Regions from separate parts of the Mycolicibacterium sp. XJ662 genome, predicted to be linked through region 2. Evidence: predicted binding sites of a transcription regulator. Region 2 holds the regulator's gene; the other holds the start of a gene.
What was found. The regulator LexA, encoded in region 2, represses DNA repair genes until DNA is damaged. The targets are predictions, from matches to a motif close to CGAACANNTGTTCG.
Positions count from the first base shown of each region.

Region 1 (4,199 bases), on a different contig from region 2:
GACGGCCGGGTCCGCGATGCGGTTGACGTCAGCGATCAACGGATAGAACGACGCGTCGCCATAGAACCGAGATGCCAGCGACGCCAACGTGTCTCCCGGAGTGACGCGGTATCTCGTGATGTCCGGCACGATCAGCTCTTGACCCGGGCTCACGGCGTCGGACTCGGTGACCCCGCTGGAGCCGGCGATCAAGCGGGACAGGTCCGGATCCCCATAGAACCTTTGCGCCAACGCGGGCAGCGTGTCTCCGGCGACCACGCGGTAGCGGGTGAAGTCGGGGAAGATGAGTTGCTGTCCCACGGCGATTACGTCGGGGTCGGCGACCCCGCTGGCGGTGGCGACCAGCCGATACAGCTTCGCGTCGCCATAGAAGCGCAACGCCAACGCCGCCAACGTTTCCCCGGCCACCACGGTATGCGCTCTGATCATGACTACCCTCCTACGGCGGTGACTGCTCTGGCTCCGATTATCCGCCTCTCGGCGCCCGGTTTGCGGGGCTAAAAGGCTATGGACATGCGTGAGCCCCACCGCTACGGGACGTCCTCGTCATCGTCGTCGGGCAACAGGTATCGCTCCGGAAAGTGATAGTTGTTGACGCGGGTTTGGCCTGTGTCGAGATGCGGTGGCGGGAGCCACTCGGTGCGACCGTCTGCGCGTTTGCGGGTGGTCCAGCCGCCTTTTTCGACAAGCCGGTTGTCGGGGCCGCAGGCGAACGTGAGGTTGTTGATGTCAGTGGTTCCGCCATCGGCCCAGCCGTCCACATGGTGAACTTGGCTCCAGTAACCGGGGACCGTACATCCCGGTCGCGAACATCCGCGTTCCCTGGAGTGCAACAGAATTCGCTGTCCCGGCGACGCGAAGCGTTTGGTGCGACCGAGGTAGAGCGCTTCTTCGGTGTGCTTGTCGAAAACCGCAAGGTAGTGATACGCGTGGCTGGCCAGCCGGATCAAATCCCTCATCGGCAGCAGCGATCCGCCCCCGGTGACCGCGTGGCCGGCCCCGTATTGCAGCTCTTGCAGTGTCGTGGACACGATGACGGTGGCCGGTAAGCCGTTGTGCTGCCCCAATTGCCCCGATGCCAGCATCGCGCGGCCGATCGCCTTGAGTGCATCGTGCCTGCGTTGGCTCGCCGTGCGAAAGTCGGCCGCCTTCGCGTCGGCATCGGGTTCCCCGTCCACACGCGGGTTCTCGTCATCGGGGTTGCACATACCTGGAGCGGCGAGCTTGGCGAAGCCTGCCTCGAGATACGCGCGCGCTTCGGGGTCCAAACAGCCGCTGACTCTGCTCATCCCGTCGGGGCCCGGCTCGTGAATGTCGAACCCGCGTTTGCGCGCCTGCTCGTGGTCGCTGGGCGGCGCACCGTCCTGGTCGGCCAGGTGAGCCAACTTATCGGCGGACTTGCGCAGCTGCTCCGGCCCGAGCCCGCTGGCCAGATCCGCGAGATGCGCCTCCAATGCGTCGCACAGGTCAGCCGGGACATAGGAGGGCAGGTTGTCGAAGAATTTGGTGATGATCCGCAGATGTTCCTCGCCGACGTCGCCGCGTTGCTGAGCGGCCGCGACGTTTGGGAACTTCGGCTCGAGCGGCTCTCCGGTCAAGGTATGTCGCGGACCGAGCCGGCCGGCGTCTTTGATGCGCTGGTTTGCGGCCTTCGGCGTGATGCGCAGCGCGGTCGCCAACACGTTGCCTAATGATGTGCCACCCAATGCGCGCGGATCGGCTTCGTCCGCCAGTGCGCTGACCAACCGGTGCTGGACGGCCGGCGCGCGGCGCAGGTTGCGTTCCAGCCTGACGATCAGCGCCAGTTTCTCGGAGTCCGTCATCACGTCGAACGGCAGGTCGAGCACCGCGTCGAAAGCAGAGTCGAGCTGATCGAAGGCCGCCACGATGGCCTCCCGATTCGACACCACACCCGAACTCATGAATCGAACACTAGTTCGAAGCACCGACAGAATTGCCCGGGTTGGGACTGGAGGAACCACTGTGACGCAAGGGTTTACGACGGGAGGCGGCGCGCAGCCGCCGAGACCGTATGCGGTGGCGACGACTCCCGTGTGCAACATCACATCGGCCATAGGTGCAGTTCAGGCTGCCGTTGAAGCCGTTACCAACAGAGGTACAGCCAGTACACAGCCACGGTCCAGCCCGCGGGTGTTTGACGGAAGTGTGCGGCGTACTGCCGCCAACCTGGAGGTGGAGCGTGACAAGAGTCCAACGTCCCGCATCGGCCATGCCGCCGCGGACCCTGCTGGATCACCATGAACCCGAAGGGGTTTTCCGACAGCGCGTCGACGTCACCGAGTTCGCCGGCGGTATTGGCCAGGTGCCAGCCCAGGCGCCGGCGGTGCGGATCGGGCGCAGGTGGGTCAACGTCCTGTGGCTTGTTCTTCTCGCGGTCGTCGGGCTCGTCATCGTCATCGCAATCGCGCAGCAGCTGCGAACATTCGGTTGGGTGCAGAGCTTCATCGCGCGGTACCCCGGCACCTCGCCGAGCTACGCCACACCGGTCGACACGGGGTTTCCCGCGTGGCTGCGCTGGCAGCACTTCTTCAACATCGTCTTCATGATGTTCATCATCCGGTCGGGGGTGCAGATTCTTGCCGATCATCCACGGCTGTACCTGAACTCGGGTTGTCGTCCGGGATCGGAATGGTTCCGGATGAGCCATCCGGTGCCAGCCGACCGTACGGACAAGAGCGACCCGCGGCGGGTGTGGACATCAAAGGACGACGCGGTGTCGCTGCCCAAGCAACTGGGCATCCCGGGGTTTCGCCACTCGATCGGCTTGGCTCGGTGGTGGCACTTCAGCTTCGACCTACTGTGGCTGATCAACGGCGCGATCTTCTACGTGCTGCTCTTCAGCACCGACCAGTGGCAGCGGCTGGTGCCGCAGTGGACCGTGTTTCCCAACGCCCTGTCGACAGCCATTCAATATGCGTCGCTGAACTTTCCGGCCAACGAGGGGTTCGCCGAGTACAACGGCCTGCAGGTCCTCGCGTACTTCATCACCGTGTTCATCGCCGCGCCATTGGCGCTGGCCACCGGGTTGCTCCAGGCTCCGGCCGTCGCGGCGCGATTCGGGACGGGACGTGGTCCGTTGAACCGACAAGTCGCGCGGACCATCCACTTCATCGTGCTGATCTGGATGCTGGTCTTCATCGCCAGCCACGTCGCGATGGTGTTCCTCACCGGCGCCGTCGCAAACCTCAACCACATGACGCTGGGCACGGACACGCAGTCCTATTGGGGCCTCGTTATTTTCGCGCTGGCCGCGCTGGTGGTGACCGTGCTCTGGCTGATCGCCACCCCCGTGACGCTTCGCTATCCGAGAGCCGTGCAGCTCACCGGACGATTCATCGTCGGCTGGGCCAAGGCATGGATGGAACGCACGCATCCCAAGGCCACTTATCGCGAGAAGGACATCACGCCGTACTTCTGGGCTAACGGCCGGCTACCGGACTCCGAGCACTGGCGCCAGCTACGGGCCGACGGGTGGTCGGACTTCACCCTCCGCATCACCGGCTTGGTCGAGAACCCGGTGGATTTGTCCTATCGCCAACTCCTGGCGCTGCCCAAACATGAACAGATAACCCAGCATTACTGCATCCAGGGCTGGTCGGGAGTGGCGAAATGGGCCGGGGTCCGCATGCGCGACATCATCGACATCGTCCGGCCGCTCCCGACGGCGCGTTGGGTGGTGTTCTACTCGTTCGCCAACGGAGCTGAACCGGGCACTGGCCGGTACTACGACTGCCACCGCATCGAGCACATGCGCGAACCGATGGCCCTGCTCGCCTACGAAATGAACGGTGAACCGCTAACCGATCTGCACGGCGCACCGCTGCGCCTGCGCAACGAACTCGAACTCGGCTTCAAACAGGTCAAGTGGATCGAGGCCGTCGAGTTCGTCGAGAGTTTCAAAGATGTCGGATGGGGTCACGGCGGCTACAACGAAGACCACGAGTACTTCGGATACCGGATGCCGATCTAGTTGTGCCATAACAAATCAGGAGGTATGGAGATGATACTCAAATCAATCGTAGGGCTGGTGATCGCAGCGGTAGCGATCGCTCTGGCGCCGGTCGCACAAGCCGCTGAGCCGGCGGTACAACCCGTCGCCGATCAACAGATCGAGCCGGCACCGATGAAATGCACGTCGACGCGCGCCGGTAGCGTCTGCGTTTCACCGGGCAACGCAC
Region 1 is NZ_JBEFTL010000015.1:5,622-9,820, forward strand. It holds gene ABQE93_RS25605 (alpha/beta hydrolase-fold protein) at 1-429, opposite strand, end outside; gene ABQE93_RS25610 (HNH endonuclease signature motif containing protein) at 531-1,922, opposite strand; gene ABQE93_RS25615 (molybdopterin-dependent oxidoreductase) at 2,231-3,991, shown strand; gene ABQE93_RS25620 (hypothetical protein) at 4,049-4,199, shown strand, end outside.
Region 1: the regulator LexA is predicted to act here: its motif matches at 1,927-1,940, upstream of ABQE93_RS25610 (HNH endonuclease signature motif containing protein).

Region 2 (4,199 bases):
CGGAGGGCCCGAGGGCGATCTCGGGTTCCCGGTCACCGGCGAGGTCGACGGCGGCATCACCAACAGCCGGATGAGCACGTTCGCCGCCGAGGACAAGCCGGTCATCTTCTGGACCCCCGATTACGGTGCGGTCATCGTGCGCGGCCCGATCAACGCGGCATGGGCCGAACTGGGCGGCGGCGAGGGGCCGCTCGGGGCTCCCACGGCCGATCAGACCGAGGACGGCGACGTCATCACGCAGCGGTTCAGCGAGGGCGCCATCTCGTGGGACCGGTCGACGAACTCGTTTACCACCGAGCCGGCCAACCTGGCGACGCAACTGGCCGGGATGGACGTACCGGGCGCGACCGCGCCCGCCGCGCCCCCGCCGGCGCAAGGCGCAACCGGTAACGACGGCAACGGTTTTCAGTGGAGCTGGTGGTGGCTGCTGGCCATCGTGCCCGCGCTGATACTCATCGGGTTGGTGGTCTTTGCGACGCTGCGCAACCGCCGCGGCGGCGGTGACGACGAGTTCGCACTTCGCCGCGACGGGTTGGACGACGGCGGGTACGAGCAGGACCGGTTCGGCGCAGACGACGACGCCGCACCTCTGTACAGCACCGGGGACGACGACGTCGCACCCCTGTACAGCGCCGGAGACGACGACGTACCCGATTACAGCGCAGCGGACGCCCCGGAACCCGGGGTGTTCGGCGACGACTACGACGCGGCGCTGTTCGGCGACCGCTACGCGCGTGAGGGCTTGGACTCGCTGTCGTCGCCGAGCGACGAGGCTGCCACCGGCGAGCCGGTGTCGTCGAGCCCGTGGGAAGCGCCACCGCCCGTCGACGTCGGCGCGGAACCAGAACCCGAAGCCGAGGACGAACCGTTGGCCGCGGAGTTCGACGAGGAAGACCCCGACAACGTCGACACCGCGCCGACGCGGGTGCCCACGGAGGCCGAACACAGCGCGCTGACCGACACCGGCCGGCACGCCCGCATCGACCCCGACGAGCCCGAGCCCGCACACCCGGCGTTCCGCCTGCCCCTCGACGACTCCAACGACGCGCCGGAGGGTTATCCGATCAAGGCCGACACCCAGTCGGGCCGGTACTGGCTACCCGGCACCGTGGGCTATGAGGATACGCGGGCCGAAATCTGGTTCACCAGCGAAGAATTCGCGCGCGCGAACGGCTTCGTCCGGGCCGACTAGACCTTACGGATCACGGTTACGACCTTGCCGAGCACGGCCGCCTCGTTACCGGGGATCGGGTCGAACGCCGGATTGTGGGGCATCAGCCACACCTGGTCGCTGGTGCGTTTGAACGTCTTGACCGTTGCTTCGCCGTCGATCATCGCCGCCACGATGTCACCGTTCTCCGCGACGTTCTGCTGACGGACGACCACCCAATCCCCGTCGCAGATCGCGGCGTCCACCATCGATTCCCCGACGACCTTGAGCAGGAACAACGACCCCTCGCCGACCAGCTCACGCGGCAGCGGGAAGACATCCTCGACGGCCTCCTCGGCCAGGATCGGCCCACCCGCGGCGATGCGCCCGAGCACCGGCACGAAGGTCGGCTCCGGTAGCGCGTCCGAGCCTGCCACCTCGGTGACGGCGGGCGTCACGTGGTCGTCGACCCCCCGTACGTCGACGGCCCTGGGCCGGTTGGGGTCGCGGCGCAGATAGCCCTTGCGTTCCAGCGTGCGCAGCTGATGAGCCACCGACGACGTCGACGTCAAGCCGACCGCATCACCGATTTCGCGGATGCTCGGCGGATATCCGCGGGTGCTGACCGAGGCGCGGATGACCTCGAGGATGGTGCGCTGACGCTCGGTCAGACCCGTATCGGGCCGTCGGCGCGCACCGGTGTTGTCGGTATCGCCGGGGGAATCGCTGCTGGAATCCATGGCGCCGAATGTAACGCGCCACCGACGATTAATCAAACATGTGTTCGACGCGTGTCGCGAACAAGCGGAGCGGCATTCGCGCGCCGGGATTTGTCAGACCGCCTCGCTATCGTTTGCAACAGTTCGATCACACGTTCTATTAATCGAACATGTGATCGACTATCTTCGAACACAAGAGCGAATGACGCGAGCTGGAAGGCAGGCAGATGACGATCATCGAGACCCGGAAGAATTCAGCGGCTCCCGCGGTCAGGCCGGGTGTCCGGCCGTCCGGCGCGCGACGGAGGCGGCCGACCCGGCGGCCAGGCGGGGCGCCGATCAGGTACCGGGGGACCGGTGTGGTGGTGTCGCGGGCACCGCATCGGCGCCGCCCGATCACCCCGGCCACCACGGTGGTTCTCGCGCTGATCGCAGCGGCGATCACGGTGTGGCTCGGACTGGTCGCGCAGTTCGGCGGGGTCGTCGGTAACCCCGCCGCGGTGCCGGATCGGCTCGCGGTGGTGCAGGTGCACACCGGGGAGACGCTGAACCAGGTGGCTACGCGGGTGGCGCCGGACGCGCCGGTCGGCGCGGTGGTGGAACGGATCCGTGAGCTCAACGAACTCGACTCCGCGGTGCTGGACGCGGGCCAGACGCTCATCACGCCGGTCGGCTGACGACATCGTGGGCGCTGAAAAGAGGTGCCGCACACCGGTGTTCGTTGACATCTCGGCCAGGTATGCCCGATTCGCCCCGGCGCTGGGCCATCGCGGTGCGGCGCAGGTACGCTCGGAGTCGTCCCAGGTAGTCGTGTGTTGGCGTGGCGAAGGAGCGGTGATGCACTGTCCGTTCTGCCGCCATCCCGATTCGCGGGTGGTCGATTCCCGCGAGACCGACGAAGGCCAGGCCATCCGCCGACGCCGCTCCTGCCCGGAGTGCGGCAAGCGGTTCACCACGGTGGAGACGGCGGTGCTCGCGGTGGTCAAACGCAGCGGGGTCACCGAGCCGTTCAGCCGCGAAAAGGTCGTCGACGGCGTCCGGCGCGCCTGTCAGGGCCGCCAGGTCGACGATGACGCGTTGAACTTGCTCGCCCAGCAGGTCGAGGACACCGTGCGGGCGGCCGGCCCTGAGGTGCCCAGCCATGAGGTCGGGCTCGCCATTCTGGGTCCGCTGCGCGAGCTCGATGAGGTCGCCTATCTGCGGTTCGCCTCCGTGTACCGGGGTTTCAGCTCAGCGGAAGACTTCGAACGCGAGATCGAAGCGCTGCGGGCCCATCGTGAGGCTCCCCAGCCGTCCGCCGGCTGAGCCCTGGCGCCGACGCTCAGTCGATCTGGCGGGGACCGTCGCTGACCACGCGTCCCGAGATGCGCACCCAACCCTCGGCGCTCCACTGGGTGTAGATCTCGGACCCCTTGCCTTGCACGATGGTCAGGTCTCGGCTGAGGTAGTCGGTGATGCGTGCGGCCGCGGAGCCGGTGGCCTCGTCTTCGGGCACGCCTAGGTCGGTCGCGAACATCCGCGACCGCACCACCCCCTCGTCCCGGTCGAGCCACGTCCACAGGTAGTGGTTCACGTCGTCGGGATAGTCCGCCGGGTCGGCGTCCAGCAACTCCTCGGTCGAGGCGATGTCGTGGATCGCGAACTCCGGCGCCCACTCCGAACGTGCGCTGACCGCGGTCAGGTCGTCGTCGTAACTCACCTGGACGATGCCGGCCGGGACCCGCAGGGTGTGGATCGGGGTGCCCTGTTCGCGCAACCACCACGCGGCGCCGACCGTCGGATGCCCGGCGAAGGGCATCTCGGTGCCCGGTGTGTAGATGCGGGCGTGTGCGGTGTTGGTTCCCGGCTGCGGACCTTCGACGAACACGGTTTCGCTGTAACCCAATTGGGTGGCGATCCGTTGCCGATCGTCAGGGTCCACGGCACCGGCGTCGACAACACCGAGCGGATTTCCGTGCTTGCCGTCGCGGTCGGTGAACACCCGCAACACGGTCACGTCGATGGCCATGCGCCGATGCTACTTTGTGCTCTCCTCGCGTCGGCCGCCCCCGACGGTGAGGTGGTCTGGGCGCCCGGGTGGCGCTAGCGGGTGTCGTCGCCGTCCTGGAAGGGATCCCTGGACTTGTCGTCGGACTGTTGAGCGAGGAACCGTTCGAACTCGGCGCCGAGCTCGTCGCCGCTGGGCAGCTCCTCGTCACGCGCCAGCAGCGACCGGTTCTCCTGGGCCGCGACGAACGCATCGTACTGGCGCTCCAGCGCGGTCACCACCTGGGCGACCTCGCTGCTGTCTTCGACCTGTTCGTTCACCTTCATCAGCACTTCGGCGCCCG
Region 2 is NZ_JBEFTL010000004.1:413,423-417,621, forward strand. It holds gene ABQE93_RS15535 (LGFP repeat-containing protein) at 1-1,192, shown strand, start outside; gene lexA (transcriptional repressor LexA) at 1,189-1,890, opposite strand; gene ABQE93_RS15545 (LysM peptidoglycan-binding domain-containing protein) at 2,097-2,546, shown strand; gene nrdR (transcriptional regulator NrdR) at 2,707-3,174, shown strand; gene ABQE93_RS15555 (PhzF family protein) at 3,191-3,877, opposite strand; gene ABQE93_RS15560 (proteasome assembly chaperone family protein) at 3,952-4,199, opposite strand, start outside.